Microlunatus soli: one gene and its partner. Each later gene encodes a partner of the first gene's protein in a complex. Links are inferred from orthologs where the notes say so. Each region holds a gene or a part of one and is shown in the gene's direction. Other genes may lie near its edges. The genes, in order: nusB and rpsJ.

The links.
Region 2: the proteins of nusB (region 1) and rpsJ are in contact, whole or in part, in a solved structure (PDB 3D3B), measured with the Escherichia coli proteins. The link is inferred for Microlunatus soli from one-to-one orthologs.

What each region holds. Positions count from the first base shown.
Region 1 is NZ_LT629772.1:6,535,088-6,550,873, reverse strand. Bases 2,549-5,453 are described here. They hold nusB (transcription antitermination factor NusB), read left to right. Parts: upstream 2,549-3,724; coding sequence 3,725-4,183; downstream 4,184-5,453. Other genes in these bases: BLU38_RS29895 (MFS transporter), read right to left, coding at 4,294-5,453; efp (elongation factor P), read left to right, coding at 3,155-3,718; BLU38_RS29910 (ribosomal protein L7/L12), read left to right, coding at 2,571-2,963. In the rest of the region: BLU38_RS29925 (right-handed parallel beta-helix repeat-containing protein), read left to right, coding at 1-1,391; BLU38_RS29920 (VOC family protein), read right to left, coding at 1,410-1,805; BLU38_RS29915 (GNAT family N-acetyltransferase), read right to left, coding at 1,853-2,473; more of BLU38_RS29895, read right to left, coding at 5,454-6,594; BLU38_RS29890 (MarR family winged helix-turn-helix transcriptional regulator), read right to left, coding at 6,591-7,175; BLU38_RS29885 (MarR family winged helix-turn-helix transcriptional regulator), read right to left, coding at 7,488-7,988; carA (glutamine-hydrolyzing carbamoyl-phosphate synthase small subunit), read left to right, coding at 8,140-9,333; carB (carbamoyl-phosphate synthase large subunit), read left to right, coding at 9,333-12,659; BLU38_RS29870 (quinone-dependent dihydroorotate dehydrogenase), read left to right, coding at 12,668-13,798; pyrF (orotidine-5'-phosphate decarboxylase), read left to right, coding at 13,795-14,643; BLU38_RS29860 (cation diffusion facilitator family transporter), read right to left, coding at 14,833-15,786. UniProt on the Escherichia coli protein: Part of the processive rRNA transcription and antitermination complex (rrnTAC). The complex forms an RNA-chaperone ring around the RNA exit tunnel of RNA polymerase (RNAP).
Region 2 is NZ_LT629772.1:4,034,313-4,049,922, forward strand. What follows is about bases 7,186-9,914. They hold rpsJ (30S ribosomal protein S10), read left to right. Parts: upstream 7,186-8,260; coding sequence 8,261-8,569; downstream 8,570-9,914. Other genes in these bases: BLU38_RS18450 (PQQ-binding-like beta-propeller repeat protein), read right to left, coding at 7,186-7,722; rplC (50S ribosomal protein L3), read left to right, coding at 8,583-9,254; rplD (50S ribosomal protein L4), read left to right, coding at 9,251-9,914. Also shown: BLU38_RS18425 (sensor histidine kinase), read left to right, coding at 1-232; BLU38_RS18430 (response regulator transcription factor), read left to right, coding at 232-927; BLU38_RS18435 (hypothetical protein), read left to right, coding at 1,092-2,732; BLU38_RS18440 (hypothetical protein), read right to left, coding at 2,756-4,045; BLU38_RS18445 (hypothetical protein), read right to left, coding at 4,094-5,836; more of BLU38_RS18450, read right to left, coding at 5,833-7,185; more of rplD, read left to right, coding at 9,915-9,961; rplW (50S ribosomal protein L23), read left to right, coding at 9,958-10,269; rplB (50S ribosomal protein L2), read left to right, coding at 10,288-11,124; rpsS (30S ribosomal protein S19), read left to right, coding at 11,143-11,424; rplV (50S ribosomal protein L22), read left to right, coding at 11,439-11,834; rpsC (30S ribosomal protein S3), read left to right, coding at 11,838-12,683; rplP (50S ribosomal protein L16), read left to right, coding at 12,687-13,106; rpmC (50S ribosomal protein L29), read left to right, coding at 13,108-13,362; rpsQ (30S ribosomal protein S17), read left to right, coding at 13,364-13,717; rplN (50S ribosomal protein L14), read left to right, coding at 13,733-14,101; and 3 more genes. UniProt on the Escherichia coli protein: Involved in the binding of tRNA to the ribosomes. Part of the processive rRNA transcription and antitermination complex (rrnTAC). The complex forms an RNA-chaperone ring around the RNA exit tunnel of RNA polymerase (RNAP).

The sequences.
Region 1 (15,786 bases):
ACTTCGCCCGGCTCGGATACGACAACCCGGCCAAGCTGACCACCCTGTTCCGTGGCGCCTGGAATGCCGAGGCCGATCCCGGTCTGCTGGCCCAGTGGCAGAGCGGTCTGTCCCAGGGCGAATCCTGGTCGGCGGTGGTCGCGCAGTTCTTCGTCGCGCCGCAGTTCACCGAACTTGTTCCGAAGATCTGCCGCGGCGGCTCGGACTCCAGCGCGACCTCCTACGGGATGTCGGGTGAGGCGGCCGACGGACTGCCGCGAGCGACCGGCGGCTTCGCCGGCACCGAGGAGGACCTGCAGCGCACCCTGGACCAGACGCCAGCCGGCGGCACCGTACAGCTCGCCGGGCGGGCGGTCGTCCGGGTGACCAAACCGCTGCGGGTGCCGTCCGGGGTAACGCTGACCACCTCCGGCGAACCGGCGACCGAGCAGTACGCCGAGATGGGCCGGCTGGTCCGAGCCGGTGACTTCGACGCAGCGATGGTCGACGTCGCCGACGGAGCCAGACTGAGCGGGGTGTGGATCGACGGTGCCCGGAACAATCCGGACAACTCCGCACCCGAACGGACCAACGTCAGAGTGCTCGGCGGAACCGGAACCGCCGTCGTGGGCAACAAGATCTCCAACACCGCTGGCTCGGCCAGCGTCCAGGTCCTCGGCGAGTCCGCCGGGCACAGCTGCAGCCGGGTCGTCGTCAGCAAGAACCTGATCACCGCCTACTCCAACGATCACTACCTGACCAAGGAGCTGTCCCGGGACCGCACCACCGGGACCTGGAGCGACGGCATCGACGTCGGCTGTTCCGACAGCACGGTCACCGACAACCAGATCGTCGACACCGGCGGCGTCGGCATCATGCTCTACCGCGGCGCCGACGACACCTCCCGCCCTCAGCGGTCGACCATCTCCGGCAACACCATCGCCTCGGCCGGGGTGCCGATGTACGCCGCCATTGCGGTCAACCCGCTCTACTACGTGCTGAGCAAGGGCGAGGCCAAGGACTACGACTTCGGTGGCAGTACGATCAGCGAGAACCATCTGTGGACCGCGCCCAACACCCACTTCGTGATCGGGATCAGCATCGGCAGCAGGCCCTGGTACGGCGGGATGGCGATGGTCGGAGCCAACAGCGGCCACGGTGTCAGCGTCGCGGGCAACGGAACCTCCGGGATCGGCGCGCGGGTGCGCACCGGTATCGCGGTCAGCGGGATGGACGACGTGCGGATCACATCGGATCCGGCGGTCTGGCAGCACGGTGTTCCCGGCAAGTCCGGCGACGCCTGCCCCTCCACCGACGTCGCCGCCTCCAAGACTGCCGGCACCGCAGACGGGCTGGACACCGAGGTCAGCTTCGAAAACACCGATCTCGACGGCTGCATGGGCGAGCCCTGAGCCGACCGAGGTCGTCGTTCAGCGCCCCGGCTCGAACAGTTCCACCGGATTGCCTGCCGGATCCTGCACCAGGATCTGCTGGCCGCCGACCCCGGCGACGATGTCATTGCGGAACTCCGCGCCGGCATCGCGCAGTCGCTCGACCTCGGCCTGCAGATCGGTGACCTCGAGGCTGAACCTGTTCCAGCCGCCCGGCATCGGCACCGTTCCGTCCGGCATCGCCTGACCGCCACCGCCGGAACCACCGGGAGCCGACAATGCGAGTCGGAGGGCGCCGCGGGTGACGATCGCGAACCCCGGCGCCGGATGCATCTGGACCGCAAAACCGAGCAGTCCGGTGTAGAAGTCGATAGCGGCATCGACGTCGTCGACGATGTAGCGCACCAGAACCGATTCGACCGTGGAGTCGCCCATGATTCCACCTCCTGGCAGTATCCGACCAGGATCGCCCATCTGCGGCGTCAATGCACCCCTTCGGCTCCCGGATCGGTTGTCGCAGCCGGGTCGGTTGTCGTCGGCGGATCGTCGTCCAGCGCACCGGGGGCGAGCTTGGCCATCAGGATCTGGTCGTACCACTGGCCGTCCCAGTGCAGCGCATGCCGCAGCACGCCCTCGGTCTCGAAGCCGAGCTTGGTGTAGGACCTGATCGCCCGTTCGTTGAAGGCGTAGACGCCGAGACTGATCCGGTGCAGGCCGACCAGTCCGAGGCCGAAGTTGATCACTGCTTCACCGGCCTCGGTGCCATAGCCCTGGCCGGCGACGTCGAGTCCGCGCAGGCTGATCCGGTAGTTCATGCTCTCGTTATCGGCATCAAGATCATTGAGCACGACCTCGCCCAGATAGCTGCTGTCGTCGTTGCGGATGATCGCCCAGTCGGCGCGGTCGGAGCGGCCAGGCAGATTCTCCAGATGTTTGCGGACCTGGTCCTCGGTGAAGGTGCCATGGGTGCCGGTCAGCTTGTCGGTGTCGTGATTCTGCAGCGATCGCCACAGCTGCGGTCCGAACCGTGGACCCATCGGCACCAGTTGGGTGCGCGCGGTCTTCAGGGTCGGCTGTTTGGCCAGGAACTCGGTGCGGATCACCTGCCGAACGCTACCGGCTCAGCCCCGTCCGTGATCGCCCGCCATGCTCCATCGCGGTGAGGGCCGACCGGGTGCGTTCGGCGGTAAGGTCGGGCCCATGGATTGGGTGCTCGTCGCAGTGACGGCAGGTGCAGTGCTGGTGGCGATCGCGGTCGCCGGCCGGCAGCGTCGGGCGGTCCGCGTTCAGCAGGAGCGGCTGCGGCAGTTGGAATCCAGGCTGGACTCCGCCCTGGCGCAGCAGCAACCCGCTCCGGGAACACCCCCGGCGGTGCAGAACCCGAGCGCGCAGAATCCGGACGACATCTCCTTCGTCGGTTACCCCCAATACGCGAACCGGCGACAGCCTCGGTTCGGCCCCGATCCGCGTCTGGACGAGGTGCTCCGGTTGGTCCGGGAGGGTAAGAAGATCCGCGCGATCAAGGTGTACCGGGAGCTGACGGGCGTCGGTCTTGCCGAGGCGAAGGCCGCCGTCGAGGGGCTCACCCGGTAGCCCGATCCGGGCGCGGCAGCCGCCGGCAGCCGTCGGCTTCGGGTTGGAAGCGGTCTTCCGGTTAAACTGGGGCCGCCCGACCGACCGGGCTCGCACATTCGACAAGTGCAGAACACACGGCTTCCACCGGCCGACGACCCGAGGCAGCTGCCCGGGGGCTCCGTGGAGCGAAGACACGAAGGGTAACGCGGGTGATCTCGACCAACGATCTGAAGAACGGCACCGTGCTCGACCTCGACGGCCAGCTCTGGACCGTGATCTGGTTCCAGCATCACAAGCCCGGCAAGGGCAACACCGTGGTCCGGACCAAGCTGAAGGCCGTGCTGTCCGGCAAGGTCGTGGACAAGACCTTCAACTCCGACACCAAGGTCGCCGACGCCCAGGTCGACCGGCGGGAGATGCAGTACCTCTACTTCGACGGCTCCAGCTGGGTGTTCATGGACACCCAGACCTATGACCAGTTGAGCCTGGAGGAGAACGTCGTCGGCGATGCGAAGAACTACCTGCTCGAGGAGCAGTTGGTCACCGTCGCCCTGCACGAGGAAAATCCGCTCTACATCGATCTGCCGGCCTCGGTCGAGCTCGAGGTCACCTACACCGAGCCGGGGCTGCAGGGCGACCGGAGCTCCGGCGGCACCAAGCCGGCCACCGTCCAGACCGGGCTGCAGATCCAGGTGCCGCTGTTCCTGACCACCGGCGAGAAGGTCAAGGTCGACACCCGGACCGGCGAGTACCTCGGCCGGATCGGCAGCTGACGCAACGTGTCGGCGCAACCCTCGCGCGGCCCGGACACGTCGGGTCGCACCCGGTCCACTCGGACCAAGGCGCGTAAGCGTGCGTTGGACATCCTGTTCGAGGCGGAGCTGCGGGGCCGGACGGCGATCGAAACCCTGGCCGAGCGGACCGCCGACGCCGATCCACCGGTCCGTGACTACACGGCCCAGCTGGTCCGCGGGGTCGAGGAACACCGCCCCGAGCTGGACGGCCGGATCACCGCCCATCTGGCCGCCGGGTGGTCGCTGCCCCGGATGCCGCGGGTGGACCGGGCCGCCATCCGGATCGCGGTGTACGAGATCGATCACGTCGCCGACGTGCCCGACGCCGTCGCGGTCTCGGAGGCCGTCGAACTGGTCGGGGAGTTGTCCACCGACGAATCGCCGAGCTATGTCAACGGGCTGCTCGGCGCCATCCTCACCGACAAGCTGCGACCCACGGACTGACCAAGCACCGACCTGGAACGCGAAGAGCTCAGCCGCACCGGATAGCCGGTGCGGCTGAGCTCTTCGCTCCTCCCGGACTCGGCTGACTCGGTCAGCCGGCCGCCGTGGGATCAGCCGTCGGTGCTGCGTTCGTCGGTGGCCGCCAGTTGGCCGCTGACCCGAGCCGACAGCTCGCGTTCGACCTCCCGGAGCTGCTCGATCCGCCGCTCCAGATCGGCCCGCTGCTTCTCGGCATCGGAGATGATCCGATCGGCATCTCCGCGGGCACTCGCCGTCACCCGTTCGGCGGTCTGCTGGCTGTCCAACAGCAGGTTGTACTCGTACTGTCGAAGTTCACTGCCACCGGCACCGTCGGGTTGCGGCTCGGCCGACCCCGGCTTGGCCTGCATCAGGTCCTCCCGGATCGCCTGCAGCTCACGGTGGAAGCCACCCATCGCGGCATCCACCTCATGCGACACCGTGTCCAACCGGACCGCGACCTGATTGAGGCTGTCGCGGAAGCCGGCGTCGTACTGCCGGACCCGTTCCTGGGCCGCGGTGAGGACGTCCAGTGCGGCCACCGAACGGCGGCCAGCCGGATCGTCCAGCAGCGCATCGTCGAAGGCGTCCGCGGACTGGGCCCCGTTGGTCTGGTCCGGCGACCGGCCGTTGGTTGTCAGGCTCGCGGCGTTGACAACCGGCTCACCGGATGCCGACCCGTTGGTCGTGGCCGGGGTCGGCCTGCTGACCAGATCGACGGCCTGTTCGGCGGCGGCGACCGCCGCCGGGGCGGTCGCGGCCTGCGGATCGACAGCGGCCGCATCACCGGAGTCAGCGGGCGACTGCATCGACACGGTGGTCCGCAGCGGGACCTCGCGGACCAGCAGCACCGCGATGAACGCCGCGATCGCGATGATGCCGGCGATCAGGAACAGTGTCCCGAAGGTGTCGCCGTAGGCGTGCCGGACCACGTTCTCGATCGGATCGGGCAGGGCGGACAGGTCGAGATCGCCGCCGCCGCTGCCACCGAGCAGCTTGGCCGCCACGCCCTGCAGCGCCGCCGGCAGGGAGCGGATCCCGTCCAGTGTCTTGGTCTCGACATTGTCGGCCAGCACCGCACCCAGCACCGAGACACCGACCGCGCCGCCGAGGGAGCGGAAGAACGAGATCGTCGCCGAGGAGGCACCGATGTCCTTGACGTCGACGGTGTTCTGAACGGCGAGCACGATGTTCTGTACCAGCGCGCCGATGCCGATACCGGCGACGGCCATCCAGATGGCGACCTGCCAGTAGGGCGTGTCACTGTCCAGGGTCAGGCCGAGGGTGCCCATGCCGCCCATCACCAGGACGGTGCCGATCACCATGATCGGCTTCCACCGTCCGGTCCGGCTGACCAGCTGTCCACCGATCACCGAGCTGAGCAGCTGGGCCAAGATCATCGGGATCGTCATCAGGCCGGCCTTGGTCGGGGAGTGTCCACCGGCCAGCTGGAAGTACTGGGTCAGGAAGGTGCCGCTGCCGAACATCGCGACACCGACCGCCATCCCGGCGATGATCATCAACGCGGTGGTGCTGTTGCGCAGCACCTTGATCGGCACGATCGGCTCGGAGTGGTTGAGCTCGATCGCCACCGCGATCCCTGCCGCGGCAAGGAAGGCGAGCAGGAAGACACCGGACTGCCAGGAGATCCAGTCGTAGTCCTTGCCGGCGAAGGTGACCCAGAGCATCGGCGCGGCAGCGGCGATCGCCAGGAACAGTGCGCCGAAGTAGTCGATCTTGACCTTGCGCTTGGTCAACGCCGGCAGGTGCAGGGTGACCTGCAGCAGGATCAACGCGATCACGGCCAGCGGGACACAGACGAAGAAGCACCAGCGCCAGTCGAGATTGTCGGTGATCACGCCACCGAGCAGCGGGCCGGAGACAGTGGCGACGGCCATCACCGCACCCATGTAGCCGCTGTAGCGACCCCGTTGCCGCGGCGCGATGATCGTGCCCATGATCGACTGGGTGAGAGCGGTCAGCCCGCCCATGGCGATGCCCTGGGCCGCGCGACCGACCATCATCTGCCAGATCTCGGTGGAGAACCCGGCGAAGACCGAGCCGGCGACGAACAGCACGATGGAGAACTGGATCAACAACTTCTTGTTGAACAGGTCCGACAGCTTGCCCATGATCGGGGTGGAGATGGTCATCGCCAACAGCGATGCGGTGATCACCCAGGTGTATTGACGCTGCGTGCCGTGCAGGTCGCTCATGATCGTCGGCAGCGCTGTCGACACGATGGTGGACGAGATCAGAGCGGTGAACAACGCGGCCAGTAGGCCGGTCATCACCTCCAGGATCTCCTTGTGCGACAGTTCTTCGCCCGCCTGGTGCCCGTTTGAGGGCGTGGGATCGGGGGAAGGACTGCGTTCCGCGACAGCGGTGCTCATGCTGTTGTCTTCTCCAATGCAGTGCGTGAGGTGGAGGCGGGGATCTCAGAATCGTCGGGAGGTACGCCGTCGGCGGGCGGCGTTGTCGGGCGGATGTCCGGGGCGGCGAGCGGATCGATTCCCTTGTCGTCCGCGAGTCGCATCTGGTTGACCCAGGTGACCACCGATTCCTCCAGGCGTTGGAGCAACCGGACCGACTGTGCCGCGTCCTCGGTCGACCAGTCGGCGAACGCCTGGCTGACCAGGTCGAGGGCGCGGTCCTGGCGTCGCTGCAGGTGTGCTCGGCCGGTGTCGGTCAGATGCACCCGGCAGGCCCGTGCGTCATCGGGGTCGGGGACTCGGACCACGAGCCCGTCGGACTCCAGAGCGGCCACCGCGCGGGATGCGACCGACGGCTTGACCTGCAGCTTCTCCGCCAGGTCGCCGAGTCGGGGATCGGCGTCGCGGACGAAGTGCAGCAGGGCGATCGGCGTACCCGAAACGCTCTTCTCCGCATCGCGATGCGCGATGATGCGGGTCGTACGTGACAGCGACACCAGCGACTCCAGCAGGGTCGCTGCCTGGTCGCGATCGAGTCCCATGATCCGTGCTCCTTTGGTTGCTGAAAGCAACTATATTCCTCATGTCGTTGCTTAGCGAAACTAAATCGGGTGGCGTAGATCACGGTCTCAGCTTGGGCTCAGTCCCACCCCTGCATCCGAGAAGACCGCAGGACGTCGGCGTCGGAGAGATCTCGGCATCCCGCGTCAGCCGGCCAAATGGTCGCTCGTGTTGCGATATCGCCCCCGGCAATTCGGATCGGCTGGGGCGATATCGCAACACCTGCTGCCATCTGGCGCCGGGCCGCCGGCGGGGTTGTCGGTTCGCGTTCGGGGCCCGGAGCGGCGGGTGACTCAGTCGTCGGCGGAGAGGGAAGCGCTGAGTCGGCCGAGCAGGGCTGCCAGTTGGGACAGATCCTCGGCGTCCCAGGAATCAAGCCGGCGGAGCATCTCTTGGCGACGCGCTTCCCTGGAATCCTCTACTGCGGTCCGGCCGCGTTCGGTCAGCGTCACCAGCCGTGCTCGGGCGTCCAGCGGATCACGGACCCGGGCGACCAGGCCGAGGCGTTCGAGATCGCCCAGGCTGCGGCTCAGGGTCGACTTGTGCAGCCGGGTCCGGCCGGCCAGTTCGACCGCCCGTACGCCGCCGGCCTCCTCGGAGCCGTGCTGGCTGGGCTGGGCCTCGAGGATCGCCACCAGGAGCCCGTAGCCGGGGGCATCGAGCTCGGGATGGATCCGGGCCGCCATCCGCGCCGAGACATGTCGGGCGCTGCGGAACAGCAGGCTGAGTTCGCGTTCCAACTCCGTCGTCGCAGCGGCTCGGGCAGCAGCCGGCGCCGGGTCCTCGGTCCCCACGGCGCTCAGCTTAGACAGTGACCCGCCGGTCACCGGAGAACGCGCTCGCTCCGCGGGCATGCTGGTGCGGGGGAGGGCAGGAACACTGATACGCTCGGGCCGTACATGCCAACCTTTAAGACCTGTCCTGTGAGGCAGGAAAGGACGGTAGATGTCGCACTCTGCGCCCTCGCCACACTCTGCCCGTTTCCGGGATCCCTCCTCTGATTCGGCCGAAACGTCCCGCCAAGCCATCCTCGTCCTGGAGGACGGTCGCAGCTTCACCGGTGTCGGCTTCGGCGCCACCGGAGAGACCTTCGGCGAAGCGGTCTTCCAGACCGGCATGACCGGATACCAGGAGACGCTCACCGATCCCAGCTATCACCGTCAGGTCGTCGTCGCCACCGCGCCACACATCGGCAACACCGGTTGGAACGACGAGGACGACGAGTCGGGCCGGATCTGGGTCGCCGGCTACGTCATCCGCGACGCCGCCCGGATCCCCAGCAACTGGCGGTCCCGCCGCAGCCTGTCCGCAGCGCTCGAGGATCAGGGCATCGTCGGCATCGCCGGGATCGACACCCGGGCGCTGACCCGGCACCTGCGGGAGCGGGGCGCGATGCGGGTCGGCATCTCCAGCACCGAACTCGATCCGGCCAGACTGCTGGAGAAGGTCAAGCAGCAGCCGCAGATGAGTGGCGCCCACCTGGCCGACGATGTCACCATCGCCGAGCCGCAGGTGATCCCGGCGATCGGCACGAAGCGGTTCACGGTGGCGGCGGTCGACCTGGGCATCAAGTCGATGACCCCGCACCGGATGGCCGAACGAGGCATCGAGACCCACGTGCTCCCGTCGACCGCCACGGCGGCCGATCTGCAGGCCATCGGTGCCGACGGCATCTTCTTCTCCAACGGCCCCGGCGATCCATCGGCGGCCGAGGAGCAGATCGCGCTGCTGCAGCAGGCGCTGGAGTCCGGGCTGCCGTACTTCGGGATCTGCTTCGGCAACCAGCTGTTCGGTCGGGCCCTGGGGCTCGGCACCTACAAGCTGACCTACGGCCACCACGGCATCAATCAGCCGGTGATGGACCTCGGCACCCGCAAGGTCGAGGTCACCGCACACAATCACGGCTTCGCCGTCGACGCACCGATCGGCCAGGACACCCAGACCCGGTACGGCACGGTGCGGGTCAGCCACGTCTGCCTGAACGACAACGTGGTCGAGGGGCTGGAGCTCACAGATGATCAAGGAAGGTTGAAGGCGTTCTCGGTGCAGTACCACCCGGAGGCTGCGGCCGGACCGCATGACGCGTCCTACCTGTTCGACCGGTTCGTCGAGCTGATGACCGATCGGAAGGACGCCTGATGCCGCGCCGCGATGACCTGCAGTCGATCCTGGTGGTCGGCTCCGGCCCGATCGTGATCGGTCAGGCCTGCGAGTTCGACTACTCCGGCACCCAGGCCTGCCGGGTGCTGAAGGCCGAGGGCTACCGGGTGATCCTGGTCAACTCCAACCCGGCGACGATCATGACCGACCCGGAGTTGGCCGACGCCACCTACGTCGAGCCGATCACCCCCGAGTTCGTCACCAAGGTGATCGAGAAGGAACGGCCCGACGCGCTGCTGGCGACCCTGGGCGGTCAGACCGCGCTGAACACTGCCGTCGCCCTGTGGGACCAGGGAGTCCTGGCCAAGTACGGGGTCGAGCTGATCGGTGCCTCGGTGGACGCGATCCAGCGCGGCGAGGACCGGGAATCGTTCAAGACGATCGTGAAGGACCTGCCCGCCGGGCTCGACGGCGAGGCCCAGGCCGAGGTGGCCCGGAGCCGGATCTGTCACACCCTCGACGATGTGCTGGCCGCCGCCGATGATCTTGGTTACCCACTGGTTGTCCGGCCCAGTTTCACCATGGGCGGCGTCGGTTCCGGCTTCGCCCACCACGAGGCCGACCTGCGCCGGATCGCCGGTGCCGGCCTGGAGGCCAGCCCGACCACCGAGGTACTGATCGAGGAATCGATCCTCGGCTGGAAGGAGTACGAGCTGGAGGTGATGCGTGACCGGGCCGACAACGTCGTGATCGTCTGCTCCATCGAGAACTTCGACCCGATGGGTGTGCACACCGGCGACTCGATCACCGTCGCCCCGGCGATGACCCTGACCGACCGCGAGTATCAGCGGATGCGCGACGTCGCGATCGGCATCATCCGCTCGGTCGGCGTGGAGACCGGCGGCTGCAACATCCAGTTCGCGATCAACCCGGCCGACGGGCGGATGATCGTGATCGAGATGAACCCGCGGGTGTCCCGGTCCAGTGCGCTGGCCTCCAAGGCGACCGGCTTCCCGATCGCCAAGATCGCCGCCAAGTTGGCTGTCGGCTACACCCTGGACGAGGTGCCCAACGACATCACTCGCCAGACTCCGGCCAGTTTCGAGCCGACGCTGGACTACGTCGTGGTGAAGGTGCCGCGGTTCGCGTTCGAGAAGTTCCCGGCAGCAGACAGCACGCTGACCACGCACATGAAGAGTGTCGGCGAAGCGATGGCGATCGGTCGCAACTTCACCGAGGCGCTGGGCAAGGCGATGCGCAGCCTGGAGGACAGCAAGGCTCCGTTCGACGTCGCCGGCGAGCTCACCGAGACCACCGAGGAACTGCTGGACCAAGCAGCGCGACCGCACGACGGCCGGATCGGTCTTGTCTACAAGGCGATCCGGTCCGGTGCCACGGTCGAGCAGGTCCATCGGGCGACCGGCATCGACCCGTGGTTCGTCGATCAACTCTGCTTGATCAACGAGGTCGCCGAAGAGATCAGGACGGCGCCCGAGCTGACCCCGGAAATGATCTTGTACGGCAAGCGGCACGGTCTGTCCGACGCCCAGCTGGGACAGCTGCGCCATCTGGACGAACAGGTCGTCCGCGGGGTGCGCTGGGCGCTCGGCGTCCGGCCGGTCTACAAGACCGTCGACACCTGCGCCGCGGAGTTCGCCGCGAAGACGCCGTACCACTACAGCTCCTACGATGCCGAGACCGAGGTGGAACCGCGGACCAAGCCCGCGGTGATCATCCTGGGTAGCGGGCCGAACCGGATCGGGCAGGGCATCGAGTTCGACTACTCGTGCGTGCACGCAGCCTTCGAGCTGAGCGACGCGGGCTACGAGACGATCATGATCAACTGCAACCCGGAAACGGTGTCCACCGACTACGACACCTCCGATCGGCTGTACTTCGAGCCACTCACCCTGGAAGACGTGCTGGAGGTCGTGCACGCCGAGCAGCAGGCCGGCCCGGTGGCCGGTGTGATCGTGCAACTCGGTGGTCAGACACCGCTGCGGCTGGCACAGGGGCTGAAGGATGCCGGGGTTCCGATCGTCGGCACCAGCCCGGAGGCGATCAACCTGGCCGAGGAACGCGGCGCGTTCGGCGAGGTGCTGGACAACGCCGGTCTGCCGTCGCCCAAACACGGGATGGCGCGGTCCTTCGACGAGGCCAAGGCGATCGCCGACGAGATCGGCTACCCGGTGCTGGTCCGGCCGAGCTACGTGCTGGGCGGTCGCGGGATGGAGATCGTCTACGACGAGGGCTCGCTGTCGGCCTACATCCGGCGGGCGACCGAGGTGTCACCGGAACATCCGGTGCTGGTCGACCGGTTCCTGGACGACGCGGTCGAGATCGACGTCGATGCCCTCTTCGACGGCACCGATCTCTACCTCGGCGGCGTGATGGAACACATCGAGGAGGCCGGGGTGCATTCCGGCGACTCGGCCTGTGCACTGCCGCCGATCACTCTGGGTGCCGAGGTGATCGACCGGATCAGGGTGTCCACCGAGGCGATCGCCGCCGGTGTCGGTGTCCGCGGTCTGCTGAACATCCAGTACGCCCTGGCCGGCGACGTGCTCTACGTGCTGGAAGCCAACCCACGGGCGTCGCGGACCGTGCCGTTCGTGTCCAAGGCGACCTGGACCCCGCTGGCCAAGGCGGCCGCCCGGATCATGCTCGGCGACACCATCGCCGACCTTCGTTCGGAGGGTCTGCTGAAGACCGAGGGCGACGGGGCCGACGAACCGCTCGGCACCCCGGTCGCGGTCAAGGAGGCGGTGATGCCGTTCAACCGGTTCCGCACCCTGGACGGATCCAGTGTGGACACCATCCTCGGCCCGGAGATGAAGTCCACCGGTGAGGTGATGGGCCTCGACCTGTCCTTCGGGACCGCCTTCGCCAAGAGCCAGGAGGGCGCGTCCGGGCCGTTGCCGGCCGAGGGCCGGATCTTCGTCTCGGCGGCCAACCGGGACAAGCGGCACGTGATCCTGCCGATCAAGCTGCTCAGCGAACTGGGCTTCGAGATCCTGGCCACCGCCGGCACCGCCTCGGTGCTGGAACGCAACGGCATCCCGGTCACCCGGACCCGCAAGCACAGCCAGGGCCCGGGGCCCCATGGGGAGAAGACGATCGTCCAAGCGATCACCGACGGTGAGGTCGATCTGATCTTCAATACCCCGCAGGGACAGAGCACCGACGGCCGGCCTCGTTTCGACGGCTACGAGATCCGGACCGCGGCCGTCGCCCGCAACGTGCCGTGCATGACGACGGTGCAGGGCCTCACCGCGGCAGTGCAGGGGATCGAGGCGATCCGATCGGCGGCGGTCGGCGTGAAATCCTTGCAGGACTGGGAAAAGTCCGTCACCGCGGCGCTGTGAGCCGGGCCATGACCGACGGGCTCGAACGCCGCGCACGCCAGGCCCGTCCGCTGCCGACGGCCACGGTCACCGATCTGGCCTACCAGCGGGTGATCCGCCCGGCGGTGTTCCGGATCGGCGACGGCGACGCCGAGCGGGCACACGAGACGACGCTGCGGATGCTGGCGACGGTGGGCAAGCTGCCACCGGCTCTGGCCGCGATGTCGGCTCTGCTGGCCCGCCACCGCCGACCGCTGACGGTCGCCGGGATCGACTTCGACGGCGTCGTCGGACTGGCCGCCGGAATGGACAAGTTCGGCATCGCTGCCCGCAGTTGGGGACCGTTGGGCTTCGGTTTCGCCGAACTCGGCACCGTCACCGCCCAGGCCCAGCCCGGCAACCCGAAGCCGCGGTTGTTCCGGCTTCCGGCCAGTGCCGCGGTGATCAACCGGATGGGCTTCAACAACGGCGGCGCCGAGGCCCTGGCCGACACCCTGGCCCGGTTCGGTGTCCGCCGCGGCAACCGCGCCGTAGGCATTCCGCTCGGCATCTCGATCGGCAAGACCAAGATCACGCCGCTGCACAAGGCGGTCGCCGACTATCTGACCTCGTTCCGGGTGCTGGCGCCGTACGCCGACTACATCGCGGTCAACGTCTCCAGCCCGAACACGCCCGGGCTGCGGTCGTTGCAGGACCGTGGCGCATTGACCGAACTGCTCAGCACGCTGTCCGACGAAGCCGCGATCGCCGGCCGCCCCGTGCCGATCCTGGTCAAGATCGCCCCGGATCTCACCGAACCGGCCCTGGACGAAGTGCTCGAGGTCGCCGATGACGTGGGTATCCAGGGCCTGATCGCGACCAATACGACGCTGTCCCGCGAGGGACTTGATCATCACGACCTTGATCTTGCTCCCGAGGTCGGCGGGCTGTCCGGCGCGCCATTGGCCCGCCGGGCCCGGCAGGTCGTCGGTTACCTTGCCGAACGGACCGAACTGCCGATCATCGGTGTCGGTGGGATCGACTCCGTCGACGATGCCCAGGCACTGCTCGACGCCGGCGCGCAGCTGCTCCAGATCCTCACCGGTTTCATCTATCGTGGACCCGGGCTCATCGACCGGATCAACCATCAGGTCCGGTTCAACCAGGAGGTCTCCCGATGACCCAGCAGGACAGCGCCGGTTACGGCGAGCGGCTGCGTACCGCGGTCGACAAGTACGGCCAACTCTGTGTCGGGATCGACCCGCACCCCGGAGTGTTGGACACCTGGGACCTGCCGCACGACGCCTCCGGTCTGGAGCGCTGCGCCCGCGGCATGATCGAGGCCGTCGCCGGCCGGGTCGCGATCGTCAAACCGCAGTCGGCCTTCTTCGAAGCCTACGGATCGGCCGGCGTCGCGGTGCTGGAGTTGCTGCTGGCCGATGCCAGGGACGCCGGACTGTTGACCCTGCTGGACATCAAACGCGGCGACATCGGCTCCACCATGGACGCCTATGCCCAGGCCTACCTGGCCGACGGGTCCTCGCTGGCTGCCGATGCCGTCACCCTCAGCCCGTACCTGGGGGCCGGTTCATTGGACGGATCGATCACCCTGGCAGAACAGACCGGCCGCGGGGTCTACATCCTGGCGGCGACCAGCAATCCCGAAGGTGCCTCGGTGCAGCGGGCCCGTACCGCGGACGGCGTGACGATCAGCCAGTCCATGATCGACTTCGCCGGCCGCTGCAATGCCGATGCGGTCGCCGCCGGACAGTGGGGCAACGTCGGTGTCGTGTTCGGCGCGACCGTGCCCGCCGACCACGGACTCGACCTCGACAACCTCGGTGGCAGCATCCTGGCACCCGGCTTCGGCGCCCAGGGCGGCACCTCCGATGGCATTCGCGACGTCTTCGGCTCCGCCTATCCGCACGTCCTGCCGTCCAGCAGTCGCGGCATCCTGGCCGCCGGTCCGGATCCCGACGCCATCCGCGCCGCCGTCGACGCGACCCAGGAATCGCTTCGGGGCTGAGGTCCACCTCGCGTGGTTGCGTTGCCTACGGGATCGGTTCGTCGTTCGCCGTCCGCGGCCGTTCGCAGCCTCGTACTCTTTCGGTGCCCACCGGAAGCAGGAGGATGCGAACCGCGTGAACGCGTCCGTCGGTCGCCCTCTCGCGAGCGTCGGAGCCGGGCGGGGCATCGGACACCGGGCAGGAATCCGCTAGTGGGCTGGCTCCGGTGCGCCGGTGTGACTCGTCGGGGTGAGTCGAACCGTCCCGATGCTGGGGAGAGCTTTGCGAATGGCGTGGTCGGCTTGGTGTTCGAGCACGTGGAACTGATCGATCGACATCTCTGGTTGGGTCGCGACTGTTGCTTCGACAGTCAGTCGGTGGCCGTTCCACCGCATCCGCACGTCGGGGACCGCGATCGCGCCCGGGAGTTGCGCCAGGGTGGTTTCTGCCTTCGTCACCAGGTTCGGATCGACGCCGTCGAGTAGGCGGCGGCCAATATCGCGGGCGGTGCCGATCAACAGCACGAAGATCGCGATGCTGATCAGGAGACCGATGATCGGGTCTGCCAGCGGGAAGCCGAGCCAGACGCCGATGACGCCGAGGACGACTGCCAATGAGGTGAAGCCGTCGGTACGGGCATGGACACCGTCGGCGACGAGGGCGGCGGATCCGATCCGGCGGCCGATGCGGATCCGGTAGACCGCGACGAGCTCGTTGCCGGCGAAGCCGATCAACCCGGCGGCCAGCACCCAGCCCAGGTTCTCCAGGGATTGCGGGTGGGCGATCCGGCGGATCGATTCGTAGCCGGCCAAGATCGCCGACAGGGTGATCATGGCGACGATGAACAGCCCGGCGAGATCTTCGATCCTGCCGTAGCCGTAGGTGTAGCGGCGGGTCGGCTTGCGGCGACCGAACACGAACGCAACCCACAGCGGGACCGCGGTCAGCGCATCGGAGAAGTTGTGGATGGTGTCGGCAAGAAGGGCCACCGACCCACTGATCAGCACGACGACGATCTGCAGGGCGGCGGTGATGCCGAGGCCGACCAGGCTGATCTTCACCGCCCAGACACCGGCCTGGCTGGCCTCCAGGGCGTCGTCAACGGAATCGGCGGCATCGTGGCTGTGCGGCACGAACAGACCGTAGAAGAAGCCCTTGATCCC
Region 2 (15,610 bases), 2.5 Mb from region 1 along the record:
CGGCGGCACGGTCGTCCGGGCTGTGCTGACTGCGCCGAGGTCCGCTCCGGGCCGCACCGAGCCTGCCCGCCCCGAGCCTGCCCGCACCGAGCCTGCCCGGCCCGAACGGTCCCGACTCCAACCCGCGCGCCCCGAACGCGTCGTACCCGAAACCGCCCGACCCGGGCCGAATGCGGATCCGGCGCTGCCGGCGTCGCGGCTCGACCTTCCCAGCTCAGCCAGGACACGGTGATGACCTCTCCTTCCGACGGCGCCGGCCTCGGTGCCGATGACGATGTGACCGCTGCGAACACCATCAGGATCCTGCTGGCCGATGATCAGGCGCTGATCCGGCAGGCGTTCGCGGCGTTGCTCGGACTGGAGCCCGACATCGAGGTCGTCGGGCAGGCTTCGGACGCCTCGGAGGTGGTCGCGCTGGCCGCCGAGCGGCATCCGGACGTGATCGTGATGGACGTGCAGATGCCCGATCCTCGCGGCGGTGGCGCCGGCGAGAGCCCGGACGGCATCACCGCGACCGCCAAGATCCTGGCCGCCGACCCCGGCATCCGGGTGATCATCGTGACGACCTTCGGCCGGCCGGGCTATCTGCGCCGGGCGATGGAAGCCGGTGCGGTCGGATTCATGGTCAAGGACGCGCCTGCCGACCAGCTGATCGAGGGCATCCGCCGGGTGCACCGTGGGCTGCGGGTGGTCGACCCGACCCTGGCCGCGGCCAGCCTCAGCGTCGGCCCGTCACCGCTCACCGAGCGCGAGACCGAGGTGTTGGCCGCGGCGGCCCACGGCGGCGCGACCAGTGCGATCGCCGGCTCGGTCTTCCTGAGCGAGGGCACCGTCCGCAATCACCTGTCCTCGGCGATGGGCAAGCTCGGCGCCGCAACCCGCGCCGAGGCCGTCCGGATCGCCACCGAGAACGGCTGGCTGCCGTAGGTCGACGCTCGGTAATGCTGAGAAACCTTGCCGCCGTCGGAACGTAATCCGACTGCTGCGGCGAGTCTCAGGCCTGCAGCCGGGCTCAGCAGCGACCATGGGCCCGACGGAAGTACGGGCGAGGGTGAAGGGTTGCGGGCTCGGTGAGTGGTAGGACTCGGTCGGTGGCGGCCCTGATGGTCGCCGGTGGGCTGTTGATCGCTGCCAGCGGGTGCAGCCCGAGCATCACGAGCGGTGGCAACGAGGTCGCCGACCCCGAACAGCCGCTACAGACGGCGCTGGCCAAGCTGAAGGACGACAACAACGCCGGCATCCAGAACAACAGCATCACCGTCTCCGACGACACCGACTGCTTCTATCTCAAGCCGAACGCCGACGCCGACGCGGTGTCGGGCTCGGTCGCGTGCGGCCCGGTCCGCAGGCTCGGTCAGCCGACCGCCAAGGTCTGGGACACCTACGCGTTGACGTTCGGGCCGGCGACCGACGGCAAGGTGACCGCCACCGTCGGTGCCGTGACGGCAACCTCGGTCGACCTCGACCCGTCGCTGCTGGTCTCACCCGACGGCACCAAGCCCGGTACGGCCGCCGATCTGCCCGCCCCACAGGCGCCGCAGACGTCGGTCGCCGATCGCGCGGTCGCGCTGCCGCTGGGCGCGATCCCCGATCTGACGTTCGCCGGGCCGACCCGGGACGCGGTCCTGAAGACTCCGACCGCGACCTTCACCGTCACCGGCGTCGCCGCTCCGAAGACGGTGCCGTCCGCACTGGTCGCCGGTACCGACGATCCGGCCGGCGTCGCCGCCTACTACCGGCCCGCCCAGGGGCAGCGGATCTACGCGGCGACGGTCAAGGTGTCGGACCCGGCCGAGCACGCTGCGGTCGCCCCGACGGCGGCACCGGGAGCGAAGCCGCAGTCGCTGTCGACGGAGCTGACGCTCGGCGTCGCCGACGGCAAGGAACTGCCGATCGCCGATGCGACCGATCCGAAGACCGACCCGGCCAAGGCCGCGGCGAAGCTGAACGTGGCCTGCCAACAGGAATCCGACCAGACCTATCCGTGCCGGCCGGACGGAACCGAGTTCATGATCATCATGACCGTGCCGGCGGACGGCGGGCTGACCCTCGGTGCGACCACTGCGGGTGAGCGGCAGGCGGTGGATCTGCAGAGCGGCCGACTCAGCTCGACGGTGTCCCAGGTCGAGTACGACCACGACAAGCTCACCACGTCGGTGGACGAGAAGTTGAAGGTGCCGTCCTATACCGCGCGGGTCACGGTCACCAAGCCGGTGTCACCGACAGCTGACAAGAGTCCGAAAGCTGACAAGGCTTCGGAGCAGGAGCCCGGCAAGGCCTCGGCGACACCGAGCGCCGAACCGAGCAGCAAGGCGTCGACCAAGAAGGTATCGGTCGCCCGCAAGGCGTCCTGGCGGATGACGGTCGGGTCGGCGTCGCTGACGGCCTTCGACCCGACCCGGGGCTGGGCACCCAGCGGCAAGGCCTGGCTGTCGGTACAGACCACCGGCTACACCAAGACCGACGAGGCCGACGCCTTCGCCGATCGGCGGGCCAGCAGCGTCGCGGTCACCGCGGCTGGTAGCACGTACCGTCCGGACGCCGTCACCGATGCCGACTTCGACGGTAGCGATCCGATCGGCACCGACGACGTGACCTGGGTCTTCGAGGTGCCGCAGGACCTGAGCTCGGCGGAGTTCACGTTCGCTCCGACCGGGGTGGTCACCGCCGGCGACACTCGTGCGTCGTTCACCGCTGACGAACCGGACTCGGTCAAGATCACGTTCGGGTAGCGTCCCGGCCTTGGCCGGCCCGGCTACTGGGAACCGGTTTGCTGAGGGCCGCGCTGTTCCGGATCGGGGTGTTGTGAGCCGGGCGGACCGTACTGCGGGAACTGCTGTGGTGGCTGGCCGTAGGGCTGCGGCGGCTGGTTGCCGTACGGCGGTTGCGGCTGGTTGCCGTAGGACTGTTGTGGTGGCTGGTTCCCGTACGGCTGCTGCGGTGCGGCCGGGTAGGGCTGGTACGGCCGGGTCGGCTGGCCGGGACGCAGACCGAGTCGCTCACGGCGCAGCAGGTCGATGGTGTAGACGGTCTGGAAGATCCCGACGAACGGCATCACGATCACCGAAACGACGATCAGCGGCAGGTACATCACCAGCACACTGCCGATCAGCGGCCCGGGGCTGAACGACGACGGGTCGTCGGCCATCGGTGAGATCGTCGCCGTCAACGCTCCGGATCCGATCATCACCGAAACGAACGAGACGGCGTAGATGACGCCGACCGGGATCAGGCTGGCGACCAGCGAATAGCCGAAGGTCCGCAGCCCGTAGCCCTTGGTCAGGCCCCAGGCCCGGCGCAACGCTTCGAGGCCACCGACCCGTTCGATGACGATCACCGGGATCAGCGGGTAGAGCCGGGTGCCGATGATCACATAACCGACGAGATAGAGCACCTCGAACGCCAGGGTGATACCGATCAGACCGACCACCGGACCGTAGATCCGCTCCGGGGTGTCGGCCGACCCGATGATCTGGGCGATCATGACGACGCTGAGCCCGGCATACAGCAGGATCGCGACGAAGGACACCGCCAGCAACAGCAGATAGCTGGGCAGGATCCGCAGCACGAATCCGCGGGTGCCGTTCCAGGCGTCGCCGAAGGTCGGCTGCGGACCGTGGCCGCCACGGTCGGAATGCTCGATCGTCACCTGGGTGAGGCGCGACTTCATCCCCTCGGCCTTGAGCGAGAAGAACCCGGTGGCGGCACTGGCCACCAGCGTGATCAGCAACGTCAGGGCGATCGGGCCGAAGACGTCGCCGAAGGACGGCACCCGGCCGAACCGGTAGGAGCTGAACGCACCGATCAGCACGGCCATCACGGCAAGGCCCAGCAGGCCGAAGATCACCAACGAAGCCAGGAACGGCATCAGGGTGATCAACAGATAGCTGCCGAACCGGGACTTGTAGGCCCGGAACGAGCCGCTCATCATGTCGCTCAGATCGATCGGTCGGGCCGGCAGGATCGGCTGCGAACCAGATCCCAGCTGCTCGTTGCGACCGTACGGGTCGGAAGGCGGCCCTGCGGGCGGGTTGTACGGGGACATGCCTGCATTGTGCCCTGTGGGTGGGTCGGGAGTGCCGCGTGGACCTGGTCACACACGGGAGTCGGCCGGCGGGACGCTCCGGATCCTGCCGGTGACGACGTTGTGCACGATGATCACGATCGCGATGCTGAACATCAGGTCGCCACCCAGTTGCTTGTCGCCGAGATTCTCCAAGGACTGCAGGTCGAAGTCGCTGATCCCACCTTGCAGCGCCACCAGGGCGATCGCCGCCGTGCCGAAGGTCGCATTGGCCAGGACCAACAGCACCCGCGCCGATCGGGGGAACGACCGCGAGTCACCGCTCGCGAATCCGTTGTCGGTGATCAGCCGCCAGATCGCGCCGATCAGCAGGCCGACCAGGGCACCGGACAAAGCCAGCAGTTCGGTGATCGGCTCGGTGATCGCCTGCCGGTATTCGTACAGTCCGGTGATCAGGATGACCGCGGCAGTGCCGACCAAGCGATCGACCGTCAACGTCCCGCGGGCCAGCCAGCAGATCGCCAAGATCACCGCGACCAGGTCCGCGGTGATCATGGTCCCGGCATAGGTCGCGGACAGCTCGAGGGCCTGGAATCCAGCCCGGATCAGTCGGAAGCAGGCCAACAACACCAGGATCGTCGCCAGCCGGCCGGTTCGCAGCCGGATCGTCCAGGCGATCAACAGCAACGCACCCGCGGCAACCACGCTGGCGACGTTGACGGTCAGTGGAGCCGGCAGCGCTGACAGGACGGCGACCGCCGACGAGAGCCGCAGCACCCGCAGCGGAATCAGCAGCAGATCCAACCACAACGCCGTGCCGGCCAGCAGGGTAGCGACCAGCACCGCCCACCGTCGCCAGTCCTGCAGCGCCTCCGGTCCGTTCTGCGGGTCGGGCCCGTTCAGCGGGCCCACCGCGTGGTACCTCCGGCGGCGGTCGACGAGGCCCAGGATCACCAGCCAGCCGACCAGCGGGACCGCTGTCGTCACCAGCCCGCCGGCCAATCCGTCGAGGGTGAATCCCGAACGGTCGGTCGTCGACGCCAGCTGCACCGCTTGGGCACTGCGAGCGAGCACCAGGACCGCGACCACCGCGATCGACCAGCGGGCCGGCCGCCCGGAATCGTCGGGGCGCCGGAGACCGTCGCTGATCGCCATCGCGATCGAAATGGTCAGCTCGGTGATCGCGGCCCCGGCCAGGACGGCGAACGGTGCCGCCAACAACCACAGGGTGCTGCCCAACAGATCCACGGTGCTGAGCACCAGACGGGGCGCGTAACCGCCGTAACTGAACCGCAGCTGCAGCAGCGCCGCACACAGCGTCACCGCGGTCAGCAGCTGGGCCATCACGAACTCGCCCCACGCAAAGGACGCTCGGCCCCGCACGATGGCGAAGATGATCATCAGCAGGCATCCGGTGGCCGCCGGGAGGGTGTCGATCCCGCCGTCGATCGTCGCGATCCGGATGATGATCAACATCGTGATCAGCAGGCCGGGAATCCGAATCGCGAGCCGGAGATGCAGCAGCGCGGCGTACAGCGTCCCGGTGGCGAAGAAGAGTGCGGCGATGATCAGCGGCGTGGCGATCACGGGAATGCTGAGTTGCGGCGGCAGGAACACCAGTTCGGATCGGCTGCGGAGCAGCGAACTGAAGCCGGCGGTCAGCACCAGGACCGCGGAGAGGGAGAAGGCAACGATCACGATGCCCCGCAGGCCCGGTGCCCAGCCGTTGTCCCGCAGTCGGCCCTCCTGGACCGGCTCGATCAGGACGACGCGGAGCAGGTGACGTAAGCCGTGGATCAGTCCGGTGATCATGATCGATCCCGAGCGGGGGGCGCGATCCGGACCCCGGCCACGGCGTAGTCGTCGGTCCGCCCGACGGCGAACAGTGCGCCGTCGGCGGACAACAGGCGATGGTCGCCGGTCACGATGCCTGGTGCCGGCCATTGGCCCACCAGCGACCCGGCGCCGGTCAGAGCGCTGATCCGATCGCGACCGACGGTGACGATCGTGCTGCCGACGGCGATCGTCGTGATCGGGGATCCGGACCGTCGCCAGCTGCGGCGTCCGGTCGCGGTGATCGATTCCAGCGCCGCCGCACTGGTCAGCAGCAGATGATCATCGACGGTGATCATCTCTCGTAGATCGTCGTCGCGGAATCGTACCCAGCGATACCGGCCGTCCGCCGCGGCATAGGCCGTGACGGTGCCATAGCTCATCACAACGACGTTGTCACCGGCCGCCGCGACGGCGATCGGATCGGTTGCCTCCTGCTGCCAGCGACGGCTGCCGTCCGACGGGTCGAGGACGACGAGTTCGGTCCGGGTGCCGATGGCGATCGCCTCGTGGGTCGCGACCGGTGGAATGGTGATCGGGCCGGCGATCCGCCGGGACCACCGGGTGCCACCGGTCCGAGCGTCGAGCATGATCAGATCGCCACGCAGGGTCGTCACCAGGATCCGATCATCTGCTGCCCGGACCGGTGCGACCGCCGTCAGGTCATCCAGCGGCACGGTCCAGCGCACCCGGCCGTACGGATCGTAGGCGCGCAGCACTCGCCGGTCCGTCGACACCAGGGTCAGCAGCCCGAGCGAGGTCACCGAGGTGATCGAGCCGCCGGGGTGCGCCCAGTTGTGCAGCCAGACCTTCCCCGGTTGCAGCCCGTAGCCGGTGACGACGTCGGTCGTGTTGCCGGCCACCGCGTGCAGGGCACCCGATCGGTCGGCCGAGACCCGCTGGGTGAGGGGTGTGTCGACGTCCAGGTCGGCCGGCACCGGACCGAAGGTGTCGTCGCCGTGGTCGAACTGCAGCGCGGCGCCCGTCCAGTCCCGGGCCGGCGGGTCGAGGTCCTGTTCGCCGGCGGGCCGGACCGCGGCCGGATCGACGGCTTCGGCCGGTCCGTTGTCGGGCGTCAACCGATAGGACGTGGCCTCGTCGCCTGCTGCGGTGCCCTTGTCCTGGGCTTCGTCGGAGTCGCCGGGCAGCGGGAAGGATCCCTCGGACTCGACCACGCCGGCGCCGGGGCACCAGGTCTCGTCCTCGCGCCAGTCGAGCGGTCCCGACGATGCGGTCACGGTGGTCCGGGAGCGGACCAGGAGGCAGCCGGCCTCGGCCCGGTCGGCCGCGGCCGGTCGCATCGCGCGGGACTCGCGTCGGTACTGCAGGCCGGTGCCGGCGCCGATCCCGATCAGCCCGTGATCGGCCCAGCCGTCACCGATCGCGACGGACCGGGGCAACTCGACCGGAGCCGGGTCGAAGACGACGCCCAGCCGGCCCCAGTCCTGGGCGTGCAGCCGGATCCCGTCGTCGGTGACGCTGCGCAGCCGCAGCCGTGGCGTCGGATCGCTCAAGGAACTCGGCGTGATCACCTCGCGCCACCAGTCGGTGTCCGGGATCGGCAGGTCGGGGACGGGTGCGGCATGGGTGATCAGGCTGCTGGGGAAGGCGCCGTACACCCTGATGCCGTGCAGTCGAGCATGCTCGACGCTGGCTCGGGCGCTGTGCTCGCCCTGCTGCCACCGGACCGCGGCCACCTGCCCGTCGGCGGGCGCGAATCGGTTGGCCCGGGGTGACGGTCCGACGAGCGTTGCGGTGGCCGCGACGCCGGAGCCGACCAGGATCGCCAGCGTCAACACTGCCGCCAGCGCCGTCGGCGGGATCCGCCGCGACCGCGGACGGGAATCGTTCGCTGGTTGGGTCATCCGCTGGTGCCTGTTCTTGACTCGGCTACTGGGGTCGGCTGCTCGGTCAGCGTCGACCATGCTGTCAGGTTCGCGGTCCAGCAGGTCGGGATCGCCGTCGGATTCGACGCCTCGGCACCCACTCCCGTACGGTGCAGGGGAGTGCGGAGCGAGGGTCGCCGATCCGGATTTGGAATGTCGGCCGACCTCTGCCAAGATTGACGGGTTGCTCCGACGGGGTCGCCGGGGTGAGGTGTGCCCATCAGGCGTTCGGCGATGTGCCGGACCGGGTGGGTCGTCCACCGGACCGTGAGACCCCTAGAGCCTGATCCAGACCGGATCGGGTGCTCCTCACAACGTTAGATCGGCCCTAGGGCCGACGTGCGCTTGGGGAGCGCGACACGCCCGACCTCGGGGGTCGGCCGGCAGGGCCGATCAGGAGTCGAGCAGGGGCGTGACGGACGAGCATGACGCAAGGCCAACGACGTGGCTCTGCGACAACGAGACAAGTTGAAAACAGCAGAGTGCGTAACAGCTGAAGCAGGAAGAAGGACGGACTGTGGCGGGACAGAAGATCCGCATCAGGCTCAAGGCCTATGACCACGAGGTCATCGACGGGTCGGCGCGCAAGATCGTCGACACGGTGACTCGTACCGGTGCAAAGGTCGCGGGCCCGGTGCCGCTGCCGACGGAGAAGAACGTGTTCTGCGTGATCCGTTCTCCGCACAAGTACAAGGACAGCCGCGAGCACTTCGAGATGCGTACGCACAAGCGGCTGATCGACATCATCGACCCCACCCCGAAGACGGTTGACTCGCTGATGCGGCTCGACCTGCCGGCCGGTGTCGACATCGAGATCAAGCTCTGAGGGACGCACGAGTATGGCTGCCAATACGAATTCCGCAAGGAAAGTGAAGGGCCTGCTGGGCACCAAGCTCGGCATGACCCAACTCTGGGACGAGAACAACCGCGTGGTTCCGGTGACCGTTGTCGCCGCCGGCCCCTGTGTCGTGACCCAGGTCCGCACCTCCGACTCCGACGGCTACTCCGCCGTCCAGCTCGGCTTCGGCGCGATCAAGGCCAAGCAGGTCACCAAGCCGAACGCCGGGCACTTCGAGAAGGCCGGCGTCACCCCGCGCAAGCATCTGGTCGAGATCCGCACCACCGACGCCGACCAGTACCAACTGGGCCAGGAGCTCGGTGCCGACACCTTCGAAGCTGCTGAGGTCCTCGACGTCACCGGCGTCACCAAGGGCAAGGGCACCGCGGGCGTCATGAAGCGGCACGGCTTCGGCGGTCTGCGCGCCTCCCACGGTGTGCACCGCAAGCACCGTTCGCCGGGTTCGATCGGCGGCTGCGCGACCCCGGGTCGGGTCTTCAAGGGCCTGCGGATGGCCGGCCGGATGGGTAACGAGCGGCAGACCGTTCAGAACCTGACCGTGCACTCGGTCGACACCGAGCGCGGCCTGATCCTGATCAAGGGCGCGATCCCGGGTGCCAAGGGCGGCCTGGTCGTGCTGCGCTCGGCTGCCAAGAAGGGAGAGGTCGCATGAGCGAGACCCGTACCGTCGACGTTCTGGACGGCAAGGGCGGCAAGTACGGCACCACCGCCGAACTGCCCGCCGAGCTGTTCGACGTCGTCACCAACGTTCCGCTGATCCACCAGGTCGTGACCGCCCAGCTGGCGGCCGCCCGGCAGGGGACGCACGCAACCAAGACTCGCGCCGAGGTCCGGGGCGGCGGCGTCAAGCCGTACCGCCAGAAGGGCACCGGACGCGCCCGGCAGGGCTCGATCCGCGCACCCCAGTTCACCGGTGGTGGCGTGGTGCACGGCCCGACCCCGCAGGGCTACGCCAAGCGGACTCCGAAGAAGATGGTCGCCGCCGCACTGCGCGGTGCGCTGTCCGACCGGGCCCGCGACGGGCGGGTGCACGTGGTCAGCTCGCTGGTCCCCGGCTCCAAGCCGTCGACCAAGGCAGCGCTCGCCGCGCTGGCCGGGATCACCCAGGCCAAGCGCGTGCTCGTGGTGCTGTCCCGCGATGAGGACGCCGCCTGGCTGAGCCTGCGCAACGTCCCGTCGGTGCACGCCATCGTCGCCGACCAACTGAACGCCTACGACGTACTGGTCAATGACGACGTGGTCTTCACCTCGGCCGCGCTGGACGCCTTCGTGGCCGGTCCGGCCAAGGGCAAGTCGGTGAAGGCCGTCGCTACTGAGTCCGAGACTGTCGAGTCCGGGGTTGAGGGGACACAAGCATGAGCGCCGCAGCAAAGATCCGCGACCACCGCGACATCCTGTTGGCGCCGGTCGTCAGCGAGAAGAGCTACAGCCTGCTGGACGAGAACAAATACACCTTCGTGGTGGCCGACAGCGCCAACAAGACCGAGATCAAGATCGCGGTCAAGGAGATCTTCGGCGTCACCGTCACCGGTGTGAACACCTACGTTCGCAAGGGCAAGAAGCAGCGCACCCGCAACGGGTACGGCAAGCGTCCCGACACCAAGCGGGCCATTGTCACCGTTGCCGAGGGGCAGAGCATCGACATCTTCGGCGGACCGGTCGGCTGAGGGAACAGGGACTGAATCATGGCTATTCGTAAGTACAAGCCGACCACTCCGGGTCGACGCGGCGGCTCCGTCGCCGACTTCGCCGAGATCACTCGGTCGACCCCGGAGAAGTCGCTGCTGGTGCCGAGCCCGAAGACCGGCGGTCGCAATAACAACGGCCGGATCACCTCCCGGCACATCGGTGGCGGGCACAAGCAGGCCTACCGGCTGATCGACTTCAAGCGGTACGACAAGGACGGGGTGCCGGCCAAGGTCGCGCACATCGAGTACGACCCGAACCGGACCGCCCGGATCGCGTTGCTGCACTACGCCGACGGCGAGAAGCGCTACGTGCTGGCTCCCAACGGCCTGGGCCAGGGGTCCGCCGTCGAGGCCGGCGAGGGTGCCGACATCAAGACCGGCAACAACCTGCCGCTGCGCAACATCCCGGTCGGTACGACGGTGCACGCCGTCGAGCTGCGCCCGGGTGGCGGAGCCAAGCTCGGTCGTTCCGCCGGTGCGTCCATCCAGCTGGTGGCCCGCGAGGGCAAGTACGCCACGCTGCGGATGCCGTCCGGTGAGATGCGGATGGTCGACGTCCGCTGCCGCGCCACCATCGGCGAGGTCGGCAACGCCGAGCAGTCCAACATCAACTGGGGTAAGGCCGGCCGGAACCGGTGGAAGGGCAAGCGCCCCAAGGTCCGCGGTGTCGTGATGAACCCGGTCGACCACCCGCACGGTGGTGGCGAGGGTCGCACCTCCGGTGGCCGCCACCCGGTGTCCCCGTGGGGCAAGCCGGAAGGCCGTACCCGTGACAAGAACAAGGCGAGTTCTCGTCTGATCGTCCGCCGTCGCAAGACCGGCAAGAAGCGCTGAGCAGGAGTCTGAGCAGATATGCCACGCAGCCTGAAGAAGGGCCCGTTCGTCGATGATCATCTGGCCAAGAAGGTCGATGTTCAGAACGAGAAGGGCACCAAGAACGTGATCAAGACCTGGTCGCGTCGTTCGATGATCACGCCGGACATGATCGGCCACACCATCGCCGTACACGACGGTCGCAAGCACGTTCCGGTCTTCGTCTCCGAGTCGATGATCGGCCACAAGCTCGGTGAGTTCGCCCCGACCCGGACCTTCCGCGGTCACGACAAGGACGACCGCAAGTCGCGCCGCCGCTGAGAAGAGGACACCAGATGAGTAACGCAGAAAAGACCCGGCCGAGCCGCCGGGACGCGCTGCTGGGTGACCGGCAGGGGTCGTACGCGATCGCACGCGGAGTGCGGATGTCGGCCAGCAAGGTCCGGCGCGTCGTCGACGTCGTCCGCGGGATGGACGTCACCGCAGCCCTGGACACGCTGAAGTTCGCGCCGCAGGCTGCGGCCGAGCCGGTCAGCAAGGTGATCGCCAGCGCCGCCGCCAACGCGGAGCAGACCGAGAACCTGCGCGCCGAGCAGCTGTACGTCTCGCAGGCCTTCGTGGACGAGGGCATGACGATGCGCCGGATCCGTCCGCGGGCCAAGGGATCGGCCAGCCGGATCCTCAAGCGCAGCAGCCACATCACCGTCGTCGTCGAAGCGAAGGAGGCCTGAGCCATGGGTCAGAAGATCAACCCGTACGGCTTCCGGCTCGGCATCAGCACCGATCACAAGAGCCGCTGGTACGCCGACAAGCAGTACGCCGACTATGTCGGTGAGGATGTCAAGATCCGCCAGTCCCTGCACAAGGGCCTGGAGCGGGCCGGCATCTCCAGCATCGAGATCGAGCGGACCCGGGACCGGGTCCGGGTCGACATCTACACCGCCCGTCCGGGCATCGTCATCGGCCGTAACGGTGCCGAGGCCGAGCGCGTCCGCGGCGAGCTGGAGAAGCTGACCGGCAAGCAGGTCCAGCTGAACATCCTCGAGGTCAAGGGCACCGAGACCGACGCCCAGCTGGTCGCTCAGGGTGTCGCCGAGCAGCTCGCCAGCCGGGTGCAGTTCCGGCGTGCGATGCGCAAGGCGCAGCAGAGCGCGATGCGGGGCGGCGCCAAGGGCATCCGGATCCAGTGCTCCGGTCGTCTGGGCGGCGCGGAGATGTCCCGCTCGGAGTTCTACCGCGAGGGTCGGGTCCCGCTGCACACGCTGCGCGCCGACGTCGACTACGGCTTCTTCGAGGCGCGGACGTCCTTCGGCCGGATCGGCGTGAAGGTCTGGATCTACAAGGGTGACGTGTCCGGCACCCGGGCCGAGCGGGCCGCGCAGAAGGCTGCGCGCAACGCCGCCCAGGGCAACCGTCGTCCGGGTCGCGGTGGCCGTCCGGGCCGTGGCGATCGTCCCGATCGGGGCGGCCGTCGCCGGCAGGAAGGTGCCAACACCGGCGCGAACGCCGGCGGCAACACCGGTGGCGCCGAGTCCGCTGCTGCGCAGCAGGCTCCGGCAACGAGTGGGCAGGAGGCGTAAGGAATGTTGGTTCCGCGCAAGGTCAAGTTCCGTAAGCAGCACCACCCCAAGCGCACCGGCATGGCCAAGGGTGGCACCGAGCTGGCGTTCGGTGACTACGGCATCCAGGCCATCGAGGCCGCCTACGTCACCAACCGGCAGATCGAGGCCGCTCGTATCGCGATGACCCGTCACATGAAGCGTGGCGGCAAGGTCTGGATCAACATCTACCCGGACCGTCCGTTGACCAAGAAGCCGGCCGAGACCCGGATGGGTTCCGGTAAGGGTTCCCCGGAGTGGTGGATCGCCAACGTCAAGCCCGGACGCGTGATGTTCGAGCTGTCCGGCGTCGGAGACGATGTCGCCCGCGAGGCGCTGCGGCTGGCGGTGCACAAGCTGCCGATGAAGTGCCGCATTGTCATGCGTGAGGCAGGAGAAAACTGAGATGGCGAACACCGTGAAGGCCGCCGAACTGCGGTCGCTGAGCCGCGACGAGCTCAACGCGAAGGTCGTCGAACTGAAGGAAGAGCTGTTCACGTTGCGGTTCCAGGCTGCCACCGGGCAGCTGGAGTCCCACGGTCGGCTCCGCGAGGTCCGCAAGGACATCGCCCGGGTCTACACCGTGCTGACCGAGCGCAACCTCGGCATTGTCGAGGATCCCGACGCCGAGACGGCTGTGACCGAGACGGCAGGTGCCTGAGATGAGTGAGCAAACCGTGAGTGAGAACGCAGTGAGCCAGGATCTGCTGGCCGACACCAAGGACGCCGAGGCGGTCGTCGCCGAGGTCGCCCAGACCTCCAGCGATCGCGGCCGGCGCAAGGTCCGCGAGGGCCTGGTGGTCAGCGACAAGATGGACAAGACCGTCGTGGTCGCCGTCGAGGATCGGGTCAAGCACCGGCTGTACGGCAAGGTCCTGACCCAGACGACCAAGCTCAAGGTGCACGACGAGGCCAATGCCGCCGGCATCGGCGACCGTGTCGTGGTGATGGAGACCCGTCCGGTCAGCGCCACCAAGCGCTGGCGGCTGGTCCAGATCGTCGAGAAGGCGAAGTAAGGAAGATCGAGAAAAATGATCCAGCAGGAGTCGCGACTGAAGGTCGCCGACAACACCGGTGCCAAGGAGATCCTGTGCATCCGTGTTCTCGGTGGATCCGGTCGACGCTACGCCGGAATCGGCGATCAGATCGTGGCCACGGTGAAGGACGCCATCCCGGGCGGCAACGTGAAGAAGGGTGAGGTCGTCAAGGCCGTCATCGTTCGGACCGTCAAGGAGCGCCGCCGTGCCGACGGTTCGTACATCAAGTTCGACGAGAATGCCGCGGTCATCCTGCGTAACGACGGAGAGCCGCGCGGAACCCGAATCTTCGGCCCGGTCGGCCGTGAGCTGCGCGAGAAGAAGTTCATGCGCATCATCTCGCTCGCCCCGGAGGTGATCTGAACGATGGCTAGCAACAAGATCAACGCCGCCGTTTCACGGCAGCACGGCAAGATCGACATCCGCAAGGGTGATCGGGTCAAGGTCCTGTCCGGCAAGGACAAGGGGACCGTCGGCGAGGTGCTCGCGGTCCAGCCGGACCGCGAACGCGTCACCGTCTCCGGTGTCAACATCGTCAAGCGGCATCTGAAGGACAGCTCGGCCACGCCGCAGGGCAGCCAGCAGACCCAGGGCGGGATCGTCTCCTCCGAGGCGCCGATCCACGTCTCCAACGTCGGCCTGGTCGTGAAGGACGGTGACGGCAACGAGGTGACCACCCGGATCGCCCACCGCCGCGACGAGGTGACCAAGCGTCGCCCCGACGGCACCGAGTACACCGCTTACCGGTCGGTGCGGATCGCACGCAAGACCGGGGAGGAGATCTGATGACCAGCACGGCTGTTGAGAACGATGTGCCGCGGCTGAAGAAGCGCTACGCCGAGGAGATCGTCCCGGCGCTGCAGCAGGAGTTCAACTTCGCCAACGCGATGCTGATCCCGCGGCTGACCAAGATCGTGGTCAACATGGGTGTCGGCGACGCGGCCCGCGACTCCAAGGTGATGGACGGCGCCGTACGCGACCTGACCACCATCACCGGTCAGAAGCCGTCGATCACCAAGGCCAAGAAGTCGATCGCGCAGTTCCGGCTGCGTGAGGGTCAGCCGATCGGCTGCCACGTGACCCTGCGTGGCGCCCGGATGTGGGAGTTCGCCGACCGGCTGCTCTCCCTGGCGCTGCCCCGGATCCGTGACTTCCGTGGTCTGTCGAGCAAGCAGTTCGACGGCAACGGCAACTACACCTTCGGTCTGTCGGAGCAGGTCATGTTCCACGAGATCGACCAGGACAAGATCGACCGAGTGCGGGGGATGGACATCACCTTCGTCACCACGGCGACCAACGACGACGAAGGCCGGGCGCTGTTGCGTCAGCTGGGCTTCCCGTTCCAAGCGAACTGATCACCAGGGCCAACTGAGTCGAGTAGAGGGATATACGACGTGGCAAAGACAGCGCTGAAGGTCAAGCAGACCCGCAAGCCCAAGTACGGCGTTCGCGCCTACACCCGCTGCCAGAAGTGCGGCCGCCCGAAGGCGGTCTTCCGCAAGTTCGGGCTGTGCCGGATCTGCTTGCGGACCATGGCCCACGCGGGTGAGCTGCCGGGCGTCACCAAGTCCTCTTGGTGAGTTCCGGGATTTCGTTCACAACTGCATAGTTTCTGCCTGGTGGGGATTTCGGCCCCATGGTTGGGTTTCCGCCCAGCATCGCGGCCGGCTTACCCTGGGTGGTCGCCTTGCGCTGGTCCTACCGGCCGCGACGCAACGCCCGCCACACCCGAAACCCAACCATGGGGCCGAAATCCCCGTTGGGTGCCAACGCTCGCGTTGGCAGGTGTACAGCCGGGCGCGAGGGACGTAGGACTTGGCTCCGCGGAAGTACCGCGCGGGGTCTGAACACAACTTCATCACCTGGGCCGAA